Regions from separate parts of the Enterovibrio paralichthyis genome, predicted to be linked through region 4. Evidence: predicted binding sites of a transcription regulator. Region 4 holds the regulator's gene; each other region holds the start of a gene.
The links. Region 4 encodes PurR, which represses purine synthesis genes. Its sites were predicted from a motif close to TNANGNAAACGTTTNCNTNA; they were not measured.
Positions count from the first base shown of each region.

Region 1: a site for PurR is predicted at 1,532-1,551, ahead of glyA (serine hydroxymethyltransferase). Genes of this name have one in related genera too.
Region 2: a site for PurR is predicted at 2,500-2,519, ahead of glpX (class II fructose-bisphosphatase). Genes of this name have one in related genera too.
Region 3: a site for PurR is predicted at 1,885-1,904, ahead of folD (bifunctional methylenetetrahydrofolate dehydrogenase/methenyltetrahydrofolate cyclohydrolase FolD). Genes of this name have one in related genera too.

Region 1 is NZ_JAHUTS010000011.1:144,741-149,759, reverse strand. It holds gene nrdR (transcriptional regulator NrdR) at 1-16, opposite strand, end outside; gene glyA (serine hydroxymethyltransferase) at 138-1,388, opposite strand; gene KU854_RS14525 (YitT family protein) at 1,907-2,476, shown strand; gene KU854_RS14520 (alkaline phosphatase family protein) at 2,672-4,156, shown strand; gene glnB (nitrogen regulatory protein P-II) at 4,244-4,582, opposite strand; gene KU854_RS14510 (GNAT family N-acetyltransferase) at 4,681-5,019, opposite strand, start outside.
Region 2 is NZ_JAHUTS010000009.1:94,582-99,600, forward strand. It holds gene KU854_RS12820 (DHA2 family efflux MFS transporter permease subunit) at 1-1,332, shown strand, start outside; gene glpX (class II fructose-bisphosphatase) at 1,400-2,407, opposite strand; gene glpK (glycerol kinase GlpK) at 2,561-4,066, opposite strand; gene zapB (cell division protein ZapB) at 4,685-4,927, shown strand; gene rraA (ribonuclease E activity regulator RraA) at 4,975-5,019, opposite strand, start outside.
Region 3 is NZ_JAHUTS010000008.1:221,121-226,139, reverse strand. It holds gene KU854_RS12300 (MFS transporter) at 1-532, shown strand, start outside; gene KU854_RS12295 (S1 family peptidase) at 1,050-1,766, shown strand; gene folD (bifunctional methylenetetrahydrofolate dehydrogenase/methenyltetrahydrofolate cyclohydrolase FolD) at 1,974-2,828, shown strand; gene KU854_RS12285 (substrate-binding domain-containing protein) at 2,883-3,884, opposite strand; gene galM (galactose-1-epimerase) at 4,050-5,019, opposite strand, start outside.
Region 4 is NZ_JAHUTS010000017.1:15,795-20,813, reverse strand. It holds gene lpdA (dihydrolipoyl dehydrogenase) at 1-329, opposite strand, end outside; gene KU854_RS17510 (hypothetical protein) at 667-903, opposite strand; gene KU854_RS17505 (TfoX/Sxy family DNA transformation protein) at 1,398-1,991, opposite strand; cyclic di-GMP riboswitch class I at 2,107-2,203, opposite strand; gene purR (HTH-type transcriptional repressor PurR) at 2,511-3,518, opposite strand; gene torD (molecular chaperone TorD) at 3,951-4,598, opposite strand; gene torA (trimethylamine-N-oxide reductase TorA) at 4,741-5,019, opposite strand, start outside.

The sequences.
Region 1 (5,019 bases), on a different contig from region 4:
AAAATGGACAGTGCATCTCGCCTCCTTAAACAATTGGTGAACAGTGTAACCGATTTACCCAAGCGGGAAAGCGTGAAAGTGGTGAAAACAGGCACAAAAAAAGCACCCGAAGGTGCTTTTTTCAATCAGATAACGGCTTATGCGTATACTGGCAGACGTTTGCAGATATCCAGTACCTTCGCTTTGGTCGCGTCGATAACTTCTGCGTTGTCGATGTTGTCCAGTACGTCACACATCCAGTTCGCCAGCTCTTTGGCATCTTCCTGAGTGAAACCACGGCGGGTAATCGCCGGGGTACCTACGCGGATACCAGAGGTAACGAATGGGCTGCGTGGGTCGTTTGGCACGCTGTTCTTGTTCACAGTGATGTTCGCTGCGCCCAGCGCTGCATCGGCTTCTTTACCTGTGATGTTCTTGTCAATCAGGTCAACAAGGAACAGGTGGTTTTCAGTGCTGTTGGAAACGATCTTGTAACCGCGCTCCTGGAACTGACCTACCATGGCTTTGGCGTTATCCACCACGCGCTGTTGGTACGCTTTGAACTCTGGCTCCATCGCTTCTTTGAACGCCACTGCTTTTGCAGCAATAACGTGCATCAGAGGGCCACCTTGACCACCAGGGAATACCGCTGAGTTCAGCTTCTTGTACATGTCTTCGCCCGCGTTAGACAGGATCAGACCGCCACGTGGACCCGCCAGGGTTTTGTGCGTAGTGGTAGTGACAACGTGAGCGTGTGGGATTGGCGTTGGGTAAACACCCGCCGCAATCAGACCCGCAACGTGCGCCATATCAACGAACAGGTAAGCACCTGCTTTGTCCGCGATTTCACGCATGCGTGCCCAGTCAACGATTTGCGAGTACGCAGAGAAACCACCGATGATCATCTTCGGCTTGTGCTCCAGCGCCAGCGCTTCCATTTCGTCGTAGTTGATTTGGCCCGCTTCGTCGATACCGTAAGGGATAACGTTGTAGTGCTTGCCTGAGAAGTTAACCGGAGAACCATGAGTCAGGTGACCACCGTGTGCCAGGCTCATGCCCAGTACCGTGTCGCCCGGATTCAGCAGTGCCATGTAAACAGCGCTGTTCGCCTGAGAGCCTGAGTGAGGCTGAACGTTCGCGTATTCACAACCAAACAACTCACACGCACGGTCGATAGCCAGAGCTTCAGCTTTGTCGACGTATTCACAACCGCCGTAGTAGCGTTTGCCAGGGTAGCCTTCCGCATACTTGTTAGTCAGCTGGGAACCTTGCGCTTCCATTACGCGAGGGCTGGTGTAGTTTTCTGACGCGATGAGCTCGATGTGCTCTTCCTGACGTGCAGTTTCTTCCTGGATCGCGGCAAACAGCTCCGGATCATAATCAGCGATATTCATGTCACGCTTTAGCATCTGTATCTCCTGACTCAGATTGTTCCCTAGGAATTTGGTACCAAGTTGACCGGATAACTCGCGCGAGCAAACTAACCGGTCAACCTGGTTTTCACCTTGGAATGAGTTGATTTTCATCATGACGCAAACATCAGTATCCATGCGGACGCAAACGTTTTCGTCATGGCATTCCCAATCGCTGCGATTCTACAAAATTTGTTGCGCAACAGATAGTAGCAATCACATTTTTTTTGCATCAGTGAACATGGTCATTTTTCATTCCCAGCATGAATTCAGTTCATATCGCGGGATAACCACACTGTAAAGTTTTCAGGTTTACAGCACGTAACCAATTGCTGACACCGATACGCAACGCTGTGTAAAGCCCCTCTTCTCTCAAGAATGCAATCTCATTAATATGCCTTGCTTTTTTTAGTCGATAGCCGTGCTTGCGTCGCGGATGCATTGAAAAACGACATCCCATTTTTTTAAGGAGCGACACCTTGCAACACCTCCCCCGCCATTCCCAGATTGAAGATATGATTGCGATCCTCTCTGGTACCTTTCTAGTCGCTCAAGGCGTTTATTTTCTCCAGCAAGCAGGATTGCTGACCGGTGGCACGACAGGTCTTGCGCTGCTTGTTTCCCAGTTTACCGAGTTATCATTCGGTACCCTGTATTTCCTGTTCAACATACCTTTCTATGTGATGGGATGGTATCGCTTCGGTAAACAATTCGCCCTACGCAGTATTTTCGCCGGTGGCATGGTGTCCCTGATGGTTGACCACATTTCCCACGTTTTCACTATCGGGTGGCTGCAACCTCTTTACTGTGGACTGATCGGCGGCTTGCTGATGGGTGTGGGCATGTTGATGATTTTCCGCCACAACGCGAGCCTCGGAGGGTTTAACGTGTTGGCGCTGTTTTGTCAGGATAAGTTCGGGATCCGTGCCGGAAATGTCCAAATGGGGATCGACATTACAATCTTGATGGCCTCATTTTTCTTTGTTTCCCCTTGGCTTCTGGCTTGTTCAGTCGTCGGTGCTTTTGTCCTGAACCTGGTACTGGCCATGAACCACAGACCCGACCGTTACGTCGTCTGTTACTGATAATCCCCTCTTTTTAAAATGCCCTGCCCTTCACACGATGGCAGGGCTTTTTTATGCATCAAAACGAACGGTTTCATTTGGTTATTCGCTCCCACCCGCGCTTTAAGCGTATTTATTTTGTCATCTAATCATCATTGCTCTGTCATCGTGGCTGTCAACAATCATGGCCGACAATTCATGCAGTGGAAGCTACCAATGAAAACAACATTTTCTCTCTCACTTATCGCAACAACCTTGATTGCCTCTTCCGCCTTGGCGACGCCCAGCCAACAAGGTGACGTTTGGTATACCGATGCCAAAGCCGCGCTGGAAAATGCCAAAAAGCAAAAGCCGATTGAAGGCAAAGCCAAAAACGTGATCCTGTTTATCGGTGACGGCATGAGCGTTGGCACCATTACAGCTGCACGCATCTATGCAGGTCAGCTTCAGGGTAAAACCGGCGAAGAAAACAGCCTGACCCTGGAAAGCCTGCCAAACGTTGCGCTGTCCAAAACCTATAACACCGACATGCAAACGCCGGATTCTGCAGGCACGGCGACTGCCATGGTCAGCGGTGTCAAAACCAAAGCCGGTGTCATCAATATCAATGACAATGTCCGCCGCGGCTTTTGTGACACTGTGGCTGGCAATGAACTCGATACCATCTTCAGCCTTGCCGGTGAAAAAGGTAAGGCGCTGGGTGTGGTTTCCACCGCGCGTATTACCCACGCCACACCGGCGACAGCCTATGCCCACAGTGCTGACCGCAACTGGGAAAACGATGCCGCCATGCCAAACATTGCCAAAAATACCGGCTGTAAGGACATTGCATCTCAGCTAATAAGCTTTGAGTCTGGCGACGGTTTCAAGGTGGCGATGGGCGGCGGTCGCCGAGAATTCATCCCTGCCGATGCCAAAGATCCGGAGTACCCGGACAAAGGTGGCAAGCGCAAAGATGGCCGCAACCTGATTGAAGAATGGCAGGCCAAATACAGCGACGGTCAGTTTGTTTATGACTTCGACGGATTCGACAACATCAAAGTAAACGACAAAACCCGCGTGCTGGGTCTGTTTGAACCAAGCCACATGCAGTACGAAGCCGACCGAAAAGTTGAAAACAAAGAGCCTTCTCTGGCACAGATGACGGACAAGGCAATTGATATCCTGAGTCAGGACAAAGACGGTTATGTGCTGATGGTTGAAGCTGGCCGTATCGACCATGCCCACCACGCAGGCAATGCAGCTCGTGCATTGGAAGATACCCTGGCGTATGACGAAGCTATCAAGGTCGCACTGGAAAAAACCGACCCGAAAGAAACACTGGTCATCGTCACCGCTGACCATGCCCACACCATGGTCATGAACGGTTATGCCCAGCGCGGTAACCCAATCCTTGGCCTATCGAAACAAAAAGACAAGTTCAACGAAGATACCAATGGCAACACCTACACCACCATCGTATACGGAAATGGCCCAGGTGCGGTGAATGACAAAGCGCCTCGTCCTGCGGTGACGCAAGACGAAGCACTCAAACTCGACTACCTGCAACAATCCCTTATCAGCCTGGGCTCAGAAACCCACTCCGGTGAAGACGTAGCAATTTTCGCCCAGGGCCCACAAGCCTGGTTGTTCCAGGGGGCGGTTGAGCAAAACTACATCTTCCACGTGATTGATGACGCCGCAGGCCTGACCAAAAAATAAGGTTCAGCCTGATATAAACACAGAGACCGCCGGTTGGCGGTCTCTGTGCTTTTGGAAAATCGGCGTTTTGGGAAAGTCGGAGGGCAATTAAATCGCTTCTTCGTCTTCTTCGCCGGTACGGATACGCACAACGCGCTCAACCTCAGTCACGAAGATTTTGCCGTCACCAATCTTACCGGTTTGTGCTGTCTGTACGATGGTTTCCACGCACTGGTCAGCGGCATCGTCAGCTACCACGATTTCCAGTTTTACCTTTGGCAGGAAGTCCACCATGTATTCCGCACCGCGGTACAACTCTGTGTGACCTTTCTGACGACCGAAGCCTTTCACTTCAGAAACCGTCATGCCGGTAATGCCCACTTCCGCCAATGCTTCACGCACATCGTCAAGTTTGAACGGTTTGATGATCGCTTCGATTTTTTTCATATCGCATTCCCTTAAATTCTGGATCAAGCAGTCAGCTCAATACGTTAATTGTAACCGCTGCTGCATGAATGACGCAGTGCTAACGCAAAATTCAGGCACTACACCAAGGATTTTTTCCACGTAGTGGTCTTTGTTTCACCACAGGCAAATGGTGGCTGATAACCGGAATTGGTCAGTAAAGACTGCATCGGTTTACGGCCAATCACGGCTCCGCAATCGACTTTCAGTTCACAGGCAACGGTAGCAGCATAGGCTTCCAGCGCATTCAGCAGCGTTTTACCAATGCCCTGCAAACGGCTGGCCTGATCCACTTCCAGCAAGGTCAGAGTAGCATCTTCGACCATAATGCCGTTATGGCGCTTGGCGTGTTGCAGCACAGCCACAGCGACTGGCTCGCCTTGCTTTTCCGCCACCAGCATCGGCACTTCCAGATCGGA
Region 2 (5,019 bases), on a different contig from region 4:
ATTCCGCTGGCGAGTTATCTCAGCCTGAAATTCGGTGTGCGACGCTTGCTGCTGGTGTCAGTCGCGGGCTTTATTACCACTTCTGCACTGTGTGGTCAGGCCGATACGCTGACCGAAATGGTGACCTTCCGCATCATGCAGGGGGCGTTCGGTGCTTCGGTGATCCCGCTTTCCCAGTCGATCATGGTACAGATATACCCGAAGGAAGAGCGCGGTAAAGCCATGGCGCTCTTCTCTGTCGGGGTGCTGCTTGGCCCCATTCTTGGCCCGACCGTGGGTGGCCTTATTACCGAGAACATGGACTGGCGCTGGATATTCTATGTGAACGTCCCAGTGGGATTTTTGTGTCTGGCCCTGCTGTACTTTTTTGTCCACCTCGATGGTAAAGGCAAGGCGACCGTCGATTGGCCGCTGGTATTTGGCATGGCAATCGGGATTGGCCTGTTACAGATGGTGCTGGAGCGCGGGAACCAGGACGACTGGTTTGCTTCCAATACCATTTTGTTTGCGACGGTGATTTCCGCCATCGCCTGGGTCTTTTTCCTCACACGGTCGTTCCGTACCAAAGGCGATATTGCGCCGATGTGGCTGCTGAAAGACCGAAACCTCGCGCTGTCGTGCATTGTGATGACCGGCTTTTCTATGGGCATGTTCGGTATTGTCCAGCTGCAGCCGATGATGCTGGAGCAGTTGCTGAATTATCCGGTGGAAATCACGGGCTTTATGATGGCGCCGCGCGGGCTGACGTCGGCCATCGTGCTGCTATCGCTGTCGCGGATTATTGACCGGCTCGACCCGCGCATGTTGATTGTGGCGGGGCTGATCCTTAACGGCATCGGTAGCTTCCTGATGATGCGCTATTCGCTGGATATCGACATGTTCTGGGTGCTGATGCCGAGTATCGTGCAGGGCGCTGGTATGGGGCTGGTGTTTGCACCCTTGAGCCAGCTGGCTTACGCCACACTGGCACCGAACCAGGCGGTGGGCGGGGCAGTGATTTTCAACCTGTGCCGTACACTGGGTGGTTCGTTCGGGATTTCCATCGTGAACACCTATTTCAGCCAAATCCAGCAAAAAGAGTGGAATGCACTGGGCGGTGGACTGACACCGGATAACCCATTGGTTCAGCAGTACGCCGCCACACAGGGCACCAGCGTGACCAATCCGGACTTTATCGCCAACCTGACATCCATGCTTCAGCAGCAATCAACCCTGCTGGCCTTCGTCTACACCTTTGGTTTTATTATGGTGTCCTATTTCGTGCTCATTCCGTTACTGGCACTGTTCAAGCGGGTGAAAAAAGGTGAGCCTCCGGCGGCAGACAAAGCCTGACACTGTTGGCTGGGCACAAAAAAGCACGCCATTGGGCGTGCTTTCTTTATTCGTTCATCCGGCAAAATTACAGGATGATAGCCTTTACCGCGTCATCTTTACGATCCAGGTAGTGGGTCGATTTGATACGGCGGATGGTGCGGCATTTACCACGGATCAACAGGGTTTCTGTGGTGGCGATGTTGCCCTTGCGGGTGATGCCTTCCAGCAGATCACCTTTGGTAATACCGGTGGCAGAGAAAATCACGTTGTCGCTGCTCGCCATGTCTTCCATGGTCAGGCGGACATTGGTTTCAATGCCCATCTCTTTGCAGCGCTCGATTTCGATTTCACCCAGACGGCGGTTTTCTTCGCTGTCTTCTTTCACTTCGTGACGCGGGATTAGGCGGCCATTCATGTCACCACCCAGCGCGCGGATCACGGCCGCAGACACCACACCTTCCGGTGCGCCGCCGATACCGACCATCACGTCCACTTCGCTGTCTGGCATACAGGTCAGGATAGAGGCAGCTACGTCGCCGTCAGGAATCGCGAAAACTTTTACGCCCATTTCCTGCATTTCACGGATAGTGTCATCGTGGCGTGGCTTTGCCAGCGTGGTGACGACCAGTTCATCCAGCGATTTACCCAGTGCTTTGGCAATGTTGATCAGGTTGTCACGCAGTGGCAGTTCGATGTTGATAACGCCTTTGGCTTCCGGACCGACAACCAGTTTTTCCATGTACATGTCCGGTGCTTTCAGGAAAGTGCCTTTTTCACCTGCAGCCAGCACAGCCAGAGCATTTGACTGGCCCATTGCGGTCATGCGGGTGCCTTCGATTGGATCAACCGCGATATCTACGGCATCACCACCCAGACCCACTTTCTCACCGATGTAGAGCATAGGGGCTTCATCGATTTCGCCTTCGCCGATAACAATTTCACCTTCAATGTCGGTCTTGTTCAGCAGAATACGCATTACTTCAACGGCGGCACCGTCTGCTGCATTTTTGTCACCGCGGCCCAGCCACTTGTAACCCGCCAGTGCAGCGCCTTCCGTGACGCGTGAAAAAGCCATCGCCAAATCGCGTTTCATCCGATCTCCAGAGAATTTTTTTAGTGAAAATGGGGTGTTACACGCCACCACGGCGGGTAACTGAAAACTCGGCGCGGATTCTAACACAAGCAAAAAGGAAACGTTTGCGTTTTTGGGCGGGTAGCTGACGTCGGTCAGATACCCGCTGGTTTATCAGTGCTGTACCCAGCCTTTGGCACACTCAATCGCGCGCTGCCAGCCACGGTGACGGCGTTCGCGTTTGCCGTCGTCATCACACGGGGTGAAGACGCGGTCTATCTGCGCTTTGTCTTTCAGTTCATCAATCGATGACCAGTAACCGACAGCCAGACCGGCGAGGTAGGCGGCGCCAAGGGCGGTGACTTCGGTAACCTGTGGACGCTGCACTTCGGTGTTGAGTACGTCAGACTGGAACTGCATCAGGAAGTTGTTGGCCACAGCGCCGCCGTCAACTTTGAGAAAGTCCAGCGTGATGCCGGAATCTGCTTCCATGGCGGTCAGCACATCAAGGGACTGGTAGGCAATGCTTTCCAGCGTGGCGCGGATGATGTGGTTGGCGTTCACGCCACGGGTAATACCTACGATGGTACCGCGGGCGTAAGGGTCCCAGTGTGGTGCGCCGAGGCCGGTGAAAGCCGGTACCACATACACGCCGTTGCTGCTGTCGACCTTGGTGGCGAAGTATTCGGAGTCCTTCGCATCGGTCAGCAGTTTCATTTCATCACGCAGCCACTGGATAGAGGCGCCGCCCATAAATACTGCGCCTTCCAGTGCATAGGCAACGTCGCCTTTGGGGCCGCAGGCGAGGGTAGTCAGAAGGCCATTGCGCGACGCGACCTTTTCCTTGCCAGTGTTCATCAGCAGGAAGCAGCCGGTGCCGTAGGTGTTTTTGGCCTGGCCTGCTTCCACACACATCTGGCCGAACAGGGCCGCCTGTTGATCCCCTGCGATCCCTGCGATCGGCACCCGGGTTCCGCCTTTACCCCCAAGGTTGGCCTTACCGTAGACTTCAGACGAGGCTTTCACTTCGGGCATCATGGACGCCGGAATGTTAAGCGCCTTGAGCAAGGTTTCATCCCATTCCAAGGTGTTGATGTTGAACAGCATGGTACGGCTGGCGTTGGTGTAGTCAGTGACATGGACGCGTCCCTGGGTCATTTTCCAGATAAGCCAGGTATCAATGGTGCCAAACAGCAGGTCGCCTTTTTCTGCCAGTTCATGCGCTCCCTCGACATGGTCGAGTATCCATTTGATTTTGGTGCCGGAAAAATAGGGGTCGACCACCAAGCCTGTAGTGTCGCGGATATAGTCTTCGTAGCCATCGTCTTTAAGCTGCTCGCAGATGGCGGCAGTACGGCGGCATTGCCAGACAATGGCGTTGTAAATCGGTTTGCCGGTGTGGCGGTTCCAGACCACTGTGGTTTCGCGTTGGTTGGTTATACCGATAGCGGCTACTTCGTCCGAACGGATACCGACTTTCCCCAGCGCCTCCACCAGTGTCGCCATCTGGGTGGCGTAAATTTCCAGCGGATCGTGTTCTACCCAGCCTGTGTGTGGGTATATCTGCGCAAATTCCCGTTGGGCAACCGTGACAATATTGGCGTCATGGTCAAGGACTACGGCGCGGGAGCTGGTGGTGCCCTGATCGAGTGCGACAATATATTTTGGCTCGGTGCTCATGGCGTCTCCTTGCAGTTTTCTTCTTAGCATAGCGTTGGTTGGTGGTGCCGGTAGCACCGGATGTTGGATCTTACTTTAAAGGGGAAACCTGTTTCGTGAAGACGCGAAAGCATAAAATGTGCGTTCGCTCATTAATTGAGCGTTTGATGAGCGTTTAAGGTTCAAAGTGATATGCAGCAGGGTGCGCTAAGGCACTTACATGGACAAAGTCAGTTGCATACGGGAAGGCAGAAAAGAAAAAGGCTGACACGCGATGGCGGTCAGCCCGGCCGATTCCGGCAAGTCTTGGTGTCAACCAAGAGAGATACGATCCTGATAACCCTATCATGACATGAGTGAATAGAAATTGAGTGATATCGCATTTTTAGTCATTTATTTGGCGTCAGGTGTCAAGCCCCGTCAAAACAAAGGGTTATTGATGCGAATAAATGCTGATTTTTTGCTCGTTTGTGTGAGAAATATTGATTCCAAAGGTGCGACCGGCGTCCTGCGCAGTTAGAATAGCCTTCTGGGACGCACAGGGTGCCAGAGCCTGCTACAGCAGGCCCAGCCTTACCGGGTAAGCCTTGGCGAATATTGCGCGTAGCGCTTGGATGTTGGAAAACATAGGTGGCCTTGATGTCATTGGAAATTTTAGAGCAGCTTGAAGCCAAAGTTCAGATGGCAGTAGATACCATTTCTCTGCTGCAGATGGAAATCGAAGAACTTAAAGAGAAAAACGAAACGCTGGGCCGTGAGTCGGACACCGTTCGTGAAAGCCGTGATGCGCTGGAGCAGGAAAATGCGCGTCTTAAAGCGGATCAGGAAGCGTGGCAACAACGCATCCGCAGTCTGCTTGGCAAGATTGAAGAAGTTGAATAACAAAAAACAGAGCCTTCAGGCTCTGTTTTTCTATCAGCGTTTTACTGTCACTCGATATCGATAGGTTCTTGCGACAGGATGACGCCTGTGGT
Region 3 (5,019 bases), on a different contig from region 4:
ATTGGGTTCTATTTATGGCTTGTTACCGCTGGAACTGGAAAGCAAATACAGCCACAGTCAGGTCGGTGCGCTAATGGCAATCGTCATTCTTGGCGGAATGATAGTTCAGCCTTTGGTGAGCTGGCTAAACTCCCGCGTAGAAAAAGCATTGTTGATGGCTGTATTTTGTTTCACAGGCTTGCTGTCTATTGCCATGATTGAGATTGCCACTGTTGCTGGAGGTGTTATGGCGGGCATGTTCTTGTTGGGTGCTTCGGCATTTGCACTCTACCCTGTCGCCATCACCCTTGCCTGTCGAAACGTTTGTGAATCAAAAATTGTTGCAGCGGCGGAGCTTATGCTGCTTAGCTACAGTGTCGGTTCAGTCGTGGGGCCAGTATTAGCCGGCAAAGCAATGCAGGTGAAAGGTGGGCTGATGTTCTATTTCGTTGTCTGCTTCGCTGCAACGCTTCTCTATATGCTGGTATCTACCAAGCGCAACCGTCATACCGGTACTGATGGCGTTGATAACGCTGTATCAATGGATATGTAATCTTTAGCGTGTTTAGCGTGGCTTGTACCCAAAACAACGCCACGCTTTTTTACTTCCTATACCATCCAGATTTCTCTACAAATCACTCTCAAATACTAAAGTACCGCTTCAGACGGCAAATTTCCGTCATGTTTTGAGCGCAAGCCTTATACCAATCCGACATTAATATTATCTTTTTGTTTTTTATCGAAAAACATATTTTCCGTGACGAATGTCACGTTAACAAAAACATAACACCAAACTCATACTGACTAATAAAATGAGCACGCATGGGTTAAAAACACATCAAAAGCCAGACAAAAGAGAGAAAAAAACATGGACTACGGTAAAAATTTGACATCAGGCTAACATTTCAGCCAATCACGACCCCAGTCAACGATAATAATCCATATATATCAGAGAGATAATAATTCTCAATAAAAAATAATTACCAATATTTGTACATTCTGTAACGGCTTCCTAGGCTCCTGTTAACTGTCAACTTTGAGACAGTCGTCACACTACGGGAGATTTGAGCATGTACCTTTTTAAGCGTTCGACGATGATCTTAGTTGTTGCACTATTGACACTGTCAGGGTGCGTCCATATCAATGGCCCACTTGAATACGCCAATGAAAATGAAACCAACACTCCTTCTGTAAATTATTTGCCTGTTGGCATCCCCTTTTTGCTTGGCGGTCACGGCACCAGCGTCCCCCTTACTTCAGAATTGAGCCTAACGGCAAAGCATGTTGCGAAAATAGACTTCAGTGAAGTCGTTGCGTACCATCCAGATTGCGACATAGCGCTTATAAAAGAAGACAACACAGGTAAGAAACTCGCTTCTCTCGGCAAGATTCACTCGCAAGAGAGCATCAAGACTGTCGGTCGTGGACTAACAGGAAAAACGCTTGTCGGAGAGGGCAAGTATTACCAAGACGTCAACTTTGTTGACAGCAAAATGTTTGCGCGCTGCCCTGCGAGCATTACAGATGCCGCAGTGCAATCAGGAATGAGTGGTGGTGGAGCGTTCAACGCAAAAGGACAGCTTGTAGGAATTATCTCAGGGATGTCAGGATCAAGATTTCGAATGCTTGACGGTAGCGAGCTGGGTAACGAACGAACCAGTATTTTTGTGTCGACATACTTTGTACGTGACTGGCTGATCAGTGAAGTAGAACAATTTTACGGTGACACCATTGAGCATCTGGCGGTGACAAAAGATACGTTTACTACAGCCTTCCTCAAAGATTAATCCGGTACTAAAATTTTTAGGTAACCGTGCTTCATCGTTTCGCCGCCCCACAAGCACCATTTTTGAGTTGCAAAATTAGAAACTCCGAGTAACAGCACCCTTTCAATTCCATCGCCCATAGCGCAAACGTTTGCGCTATGGCTAAGTCACACTTTTTTTGACAAAATAGCGGCAGTTAATCTTTCCTAAATTTGTCCAAGGAATAACATGGCCGCTCAAATCATCGATGGAACACTAATATCAAAAACAGTTCGCCAAGAAGTGGCGGCACGCGTCGAAGCACGAAAAGCAGCTGGTTTGAGAGCACCGGGGCTTGCTGTTGTGCTGGTAGGTGATGATCCCGCCTCACAAGTTTATGTTGGAAGTAAGCGCCGCGTATGTGCTGAAGTTGGCTTCGTATCAAAATCCTACGATTTGCCTGCATCGACGAGCGAAGCAGATCTATTGGCTCTTATCGATTCACTCAACGAAGATACAGAAATTGATGGTATCTTGGTTCAACTCCCACTACCGGCTCAAATGGATGCTACCAACGTGCTCGAGCGCATTCACCCTGAGAAAGATGTAGATGGTTTCCATCCATACAACGTGGGTAGATTGTGTCAGCGGATTCCAAAACTCCGCTCCTGTACACCCAAAGGCATCATTACCTTATTGGAAAGATACAATATTCCGCTTCGGGGCAAACACGCTGTCGTCGTTGGTGCGTCTAACATCGTCGGTCGTCCAATGACCATGGAGCTATTATTATCCGGTTGTACAACCACTACCTGCCACCGTTTTACCAAAGATCTTGAAGGTCACGTCCGTCAAGCTGACTTACTCGTTGTTGCAGTGGGTAAACCGAACTTTATCCCTGGCGATTGGGTTAAACCGGGTGCGGTTGTAATCGATGTAGGTATCAACAGATTGGATACTGGTAAATTGGTTGGGGATGTCGAATATGCGGTTGCTGCCAAACATGCCAGCCATATCACCCCCGTACCGGGAGGTGTTGGCCCGATGACCGTAGCAACACTGATTGAAAACACATTACTAGCCTGCGAACAATTCCACTCATAAGCACCAATATCCCTTGGAATGCAGCAGAGTGATCTGCTGCATTACATTGACATATTAGCTGTGTGATGCCACAGAATTACGCCTTACCAAAGTCGGTGAAAATACAGCAGTTTCTTCATCACCCATTTCACCACGAGACAGTGACAGTGCTTGCCTTGCCGCGCGCTCGGCCATCATTTCAATAGGATAACGGACAGTGGTCAACCCGGGATTAAGAAACCGGGCAAGAATTCCATCATCAAACCCGACGACAGACATCTGCTTCGGTACGGCAATGCCATTTTGTTCCAGCACCATCATGGCGCCTGCTGCCATGTTGTCGTTGTAGGCAAATACGGCGGACATATCGAGGGATTTACTCAGTAAGTTGGTCATGGCGCTTTCTCCGCCATCACTGTTGGGCTCCCCGTATTCGATATAGCTTTTACTGAGCGCTATGCCGTTGTCTTTAAGCGCTGCCAGATATCCTTCAATACGCGCCTGGGTATCTTCAATATCCCGCGAGGATGCGATACAAGCGATTTTACTGTGCCCTTGGCGGATAAGGTAGTCCGTAGCAAGGTACGCCCCTTTAAAGTTGTCCAACGCTATACAACGTGTGGCAATTTGTGGGATATGTCGGTTAATCACCACCAGCCCCGGCACTTCTTTCACATACGCTGTCAGCTCTTCGTCGGACAGCCCTTTCGCATGAACAATAATGGCTTCGCAGCGGCTGTTGATCAGAAGTTCCAGTGCATTGCGTTCATCTTCGGCATCGTGATAACCGTTGCCAATCAGGATCTGCTTACCCTGCTCTCTGGCGACATGGTCGATCGCTTTAACCATACTGCCGAAAAACGGATCGGACACATCGGCGACCAACACACCAACGGTGTTTGAACTTTGGCTGACCAGAGCCCTGGCATTCGCATTCGGACGGTAACCCAATTTCGCCATCGCCTTGGTCACCGCTTCAATCGATGCCTGGCTGGCTTTAGGAGATTTATTGACGACGCGTGAAACAGTCGCCACTGAGACGCCAGCTTCTTTCGCAACATCTTTGATAGTGGCCATAGACTTCCTCTTACTACTGGCGTCGGAGACTGAAGAATCAGTGAAAGTAATTACATTCTTTGAAAACTGAAAAGAAACATACCATGCGTGACGGATTGTAATACATCACTTTTTTGTGTTGTTAACGATTACACAGCGTAAGTCACCTTACGCTGTGTTGCTCGCTTAATGATTCAAAAATTGGTAGCGGGTGAAAAAGCGGTAAGCCTTGCCCGGCTGCAGGATACAAGATGCAACCGGCCATTCTGGATGGTTTGGGGAGTCTGGCAAAAACTGGGTTTCCAGTGCAAAACCTGCGTAGTCACGGTATTCGCCACCTTCACGGTTTGGCGTGCCAGATAACCAGTTGCCGGTATAAAGCTGCACAGCAGGTTTATCGGTATATACCACCAGGCTCAATTTGGCATCCGGCGATAACACAGTTGCCACTGGCGCAGACACATCTCGCGCACAATCAAACAGGTAACTGTGGTCGTACCCTTTTGCCGCCTTTTGTTGGTGATCAGTCAAGAGATCCTGACGCAAGGTTTTACCGGCGCGAAAATCGAACGCGGTATCATCAACGCTGGCAAGCTCTCCCAACGGGATCCCATACTCCGTTGTCGGCACGTAGCCATCCGCCGTCAGCGTCAAATGATGGGAAAGGCAGTCTTCCCCGCTGTCAGCCCCCTGCAGGTTAAAGTAAGCATGGTTGGTCAGATTAACTGGCGTGGCTTTATCGGTCGTCGCTTTGTAGTCAATGGTCAGCCCGTTGTCGTCATCCAGTGTATAGGTGACCAACACAGACAGCTCACCGGGAAACCCCTGATCGCCATCGGGTGAAACCAAAGAAAAAGAAACGGATGAGGATGATTGCGCGCTGATTTTCCAGCGACGTTTGTCAAAACCCTCGTTGCCGCCATGCAGACAGTTCCCGGCCTGGTTGACTGCAACCTGATACGTTTCCCCATCCAGTGAAAACAAACCTTTCGCAATGCGGTTGGCATAGCGGCCAACCGTCACGCCCATGTAGCTTTTCTGCGCCTGAAAGTCTGCCATGTTGCTGACACCCAGCAACACTTCACGATGGTCGTTTTCACCGAGAGGCACTTGGCAACTTAGCCAGGTGGCGCCGATATCCATCAGCACCACTTCC
Region 4 (5,019 bases):
TTGAGCAAAAAGCGGCTTACCAAAAATGCCAGCGTTGCACCGATAGAGCTGGCAAATGAAACCAGCAACAATGCCCACCAAAACCCAAATAACGCTGCACCCAACAAGGTTGCAATCGCTGCGCCGGGCAGTGAAAGGGCTGTCATGGTTACATAAACGACAAAGTAGATGACACTCGCCGTCAGGAAATTTTGCGCAATGGAATCTTTCAGCGCTGCGTGTTGGGCTTTTGCGTTTTCAAGCGTAAACAGGGCGCCGAGATCAAAAGCAAACCAAGTAATGAATATGGCTGCGATGACGACAAGAATAGCTAACTTCTTTGTGTTCATTTCCTATCCCTATAAATAACAGTCGTTGTTCTGGGTGGCTGTTTCGAAATGCTGGTTTAACTATGGCAAAAAATCCCTAATGCCTGCAGGTAACTACTTAAATTTCTGGGTATTAGGCAGATAAATTATAAGTAATGTGACCTTGTAGGGTGTCCGTGACCGGCAAGCCGCTTTTACCACTCTGTAGCGTTTGTGAGGATACGTATACATAAATGACCGGGAGCATACGGATTTGATTGCAGGCGCTTTGATATTTTATCGAAGAACACAGAAAGATTGGCGATAGGGATTGTCATGCACACTGTGATAAACGCTTCAATAACAAGCAGTATGTATTTTACAGACAGTATTTTGTGTATTGGATAGCCAATAAGGCCAGTGGAATGAGTGCCAGCGTCGTCGTGCCCGAAATGTGATAGTTACGGTGCCAGTAGCTACGTTGGGCAAAACTGTTCAGCCTGAGCCCCCAAATGACAACCAACGCATTAACGGCAAAAAAGACGATCACTAGAATGGTCAGGAATGAGGGAGCAAAGGTACCGTGCGCGCTGGCATAGTAAAATGAAAGTGGCAAAAAGAAACAGCCAAAAACTGTCCATTTGAACCGACGAGGCCACTTCCGGAAATGGTCCCGGAATATGCGGTCAACTTGGTCTGGAAAAGGTTTGTTGTAATGCATCTTATTGTTGCCATTAATCTATCTCCTCTTTTGGCATAGCTCAGAAAGTGATGATCTGATAATCAGAAGCATAATTTCCGTTCTGTATATGTGATGATTGTCACATTAATGAGACTTATGAAGTTTTGCCATCGTTTCTTCGCGTTCACCTAATCAGTCTCTATTTTTATTAAGTATCGTGGTCAAATCCCCGCTGTTAAAGCTTTCGCCTATGGCAAACTTTTCCATTTCATCTTCAAAAGGGACGCAGATTGAGGGCAATAAATGTTTTCAAAACGGCATACGGTTAGTGATTGGTGTTAAGGGGGATAAATGTGGGGGTAATCAAAAAAACAGCCAATGGCGGGAAAAGCACATTGGCTGTTTTTGGGGAGTTGTTGGTGAGGCTTTTACTGTTGGAGTGTTTCTAACAGTTCATTGCGGCGCTGTGGAGTGATGACAGACCAGTGTTTCCCCTCAATTGCACCTTCGAGTGCCCACAAAAGCTCGATACTCAGGTTATCGCTGTGTGACTCTTGTAGCGCTTTATAAGCACGCACTGCGCCCGCACGCTGCAGTTCTTCGACAGAGTCGATTCCTGCTTTTTTTAGCATGCGTTCTGTTGCTAGGCGAAGGTTGGGAAGATCTTTGATACGTGTAGGCGCAGCCGTCTTCTTTTCCTGTTGATCTTCCCTGGAAATTGACAGCGCCTTCTTGGCGTGACTCATCATGAGTTCAGACTGTTCCCACCAATTCTCGGGCACAGCGTAGTATTTAGTGACAACTGGAAAACCACGTTTTTTGTAAACGTATGGGGTCATTGCCAGTTTCTTGAATTCTGACAGATTACCGCTGCCTGCCCGAAGGTGGAGCTGATCATTCACGACAAGCGCGAACATTGTCTCGTCGCAAAAAACACCAAATCCGCCAAACATAGAACGGGATTTGATTTTGCCCAGACATTCGAAGAACTTCAGTGTGTTTTTTAGAGTAGGTTTATCCATGTGACTTATTCTCAATCAATACGTTCCTGGATGAATGGTCAAGGAGTAACGTAGCAAAGCGAATTCAGAGAATTGTCAACGAACCGGGTGAACCGGGCTTTGAAATGCTAACGTCATCGGTAACCCCGCTACCATCACCGTTGAAGTTATCGTCGGTGTGAGGCCGGAAGCTTTGCGTCCCACGCTTTCGCCGTGGTTTGCCTTTTCTTAACATGATTTAGCTTAACCGAATCATGTCATTTTGTCGTTATTGCTGGTCTAGCAAAGTGTGATCTTGGTTCAGATAGAGCGTTATTGATACGTCTAAAAATAAAGGGTTCCTCTTGTTATAGAAGAATTTTTGTCCGTTTCACCCAATTCGTTAATCTGAATAAGGGTAGCACTAGAAAACTGGGCATTTTAGCGATTTTGAGCTTTGTCGCAACAATAAGATTCCAATTTTCATAAAACTTGCAAAAAACAAAAAAGCCCGAGTGTAATCTCGGGCTTTTTGATGTAATTTTGCACGAAGTGCGCCGATTAGTTGTTCAAGTTTTTCACTGAACGGCGCACCACCAGTTCTGGCTGCATTTCGAAAATTTGTTGCTTGTTTTCTTTGTTCGCCAAACGCTCCATCAGCAACTTGATGGCGGTTTTACCCAGTCGGTTTTTCGGCTGGTGGATGGTCGTCAAAGGCGGCGAGAAGAAGCCTGCCAGATCAATGTTGTCGTAGCCAATCACAGAAATGTCGTTCGGCACATCCAAACCGGCTTGTCTGAACGTACTGATTGCCGCCAACGCCATGATGTCGTTAAAGCAGAACACAGCCGTAGGGCGGTCTTTCTGCGCGATCAGCTTATTTGTCGCCTCAACTGCTGAGTCACATTCAAAGTCTGCTTCAACAATCCACTCAGGGTGATAGGTCAAACCGGCTTCTTCCAACGCACGGCGGAAACCTTGCAGGCGCTCCTGGCAGGTCAGTTTGTCCATTTGGCCGGAGATACAACCGATTTTGGTGTGGCCGTTTTCGATGAAATGTTTCGTCGCAATGTAGCCACCCAGCTCAGCGTTATCCTGAATACAGTCGGTATTCACGTGCTGGGTACCCCAGTCCATCACGACCATTGGCAGATCCGCTTTTTTCTCCAGCAGTGCCAGCAGTTCTTCATTCAGGTCTGAACACATAACCAACAGGCCATCAACGCGCTTCTCAGCCAGCATGCGCAGGTAATCGCGCTGTTTTGCCAGGTTGCCTTCGGTGTTACAAAGGATCAGGGTGTAGCCTTCGTTGTAGCAATATTCTTCAACGCCATGTACCACTTCCGCAAAGAATGGGTTTGTGGATTTGGTTACCAGCATGCCAATGGTGCGGGTAGAGTTACATTTCAGACTGCGCGCGACGGCGCTTGGTGCGTAATTCAGTTCATCAACTGCCGCCCATACTTTTGTAGTGGTGTTCTCGGCCACAAAACGTGTCTTATTGATCACGTGCGAAACGGTGGTGGTCGAGACACCTGCGAGACGAGCGACGTCTTTAATTGTTGCCATTCGGTAATCTTCTTATCGTTTTCATTGGCAGCGTATGAATTGTCAGGTGCTGCACATGTTTACGCCGCTTTCAATCAGCGGCGTACAATTCCGGCTATGTCACCGGCTTCAGGTTCATTTAGCTTGGGAGATGCGCTTCATTCCCCGATATCAATGCAAACCATGATGCTGTATGCACAGGGCCGGATAACGGCAATTGGGGGCAGGGCAATCTCGCGAGGCAGTTACTTGAGTCTGGTGTAATTCTCAGGAAATATCTCAATGCCAATCGCTTGCGTTCACAGTTTAATGGCTACCGCCACTTGTCGCAATTATTCTATTTCAGCAAGGTAAATAAGCTTGATGGTGGTCAAGCAATTTCGGGCTAGCTAAATGAATTCTTTAAAATAAAAAAGCCGGGTAATAACCCGGCTGATTGTTTGGGTAAATAATTTATTCGCCTTTGAGGAAGGCTAAGTCCAGTTTGATAAAGCTGACCAGCAGATTACCTGCCGCTTTATAGAAGCCAAATTGGTCAAACTGGTTAAGGGTGCTTTGGAATTGTTCAATCCAAGGCATCACCATGGTTTCCAGAAAACGCTGTTGCTCTTGCATCACCGCTTCTTGTTTTTCTTCGTCTTCTTCTTTATTTGCCAGAATGACGAGATTACCCATGAAATCCAAAACCACGGCCAGATGGTCGAAAGGTTCGTTGAAATCTTTACGCTGGGCAATGCCGTAACTTTCCATCCATTTACCCATTTCCTGCGCTGGCTTGTCATTCAAAAGACCAGATTCGCCAATATAGATAGAGGCGTAGGGCAGGGCACCGGTTTTCGGCGTGCTCAGGAACAGGCCGCAGAAATCGGCCGCCAGCTCCAGTTGGGCATCCTGACGTGTTTTCAGTTTTGCCAGTGCTTCACGAAGCCCGGCTACGGGTGTACTCAGTTCGCCTGTCATGGCCAGCACGGAGAAATAGTTATCCATGTCAGCGCCGTGGTAGTTGTTCAGGTCGTCCTGCGTTAACTCGGTGGCGAACAGTGATGACATCCACCAGTAGAATTCGGCACGTTGCTCGTTAATGGCAATAAATTCTTGCATTGTCATTCCGTTTTTCGATAAGCGTTAGAGTGTATACCCAAGCAGCCTGTAGAAAGAGGACACTTGGGTATAAGCCCTTCAAGTGTATATAAGTTAGAGTAAAAAAGGGCAGCTTAGCTGCCCTTTTTCTTCACACTGTCTCTTATGCGATATCCATCGCTGGGAACAGTGGGTTAACATCGCTAACTTCAGTCGGGCCGCTGAAGCCAGTGACTGCGGGTACTTTGCCGGTGAATTTCTCAATCTCAACCAGTGCGGTGTGCGCAGAAGTTGCCTGAGCCAGCTTAGAAGTACCGATATCCATGGTCAGTACGTTTGGATCGCCGTAAGTACACAGGGTACCTGGCTTGCCACCTTCCAGCGGAGAGTACCATGCACCTTCTTCGATACGACAAACGCCTGCTTTGTAGTCGTCAGTCAC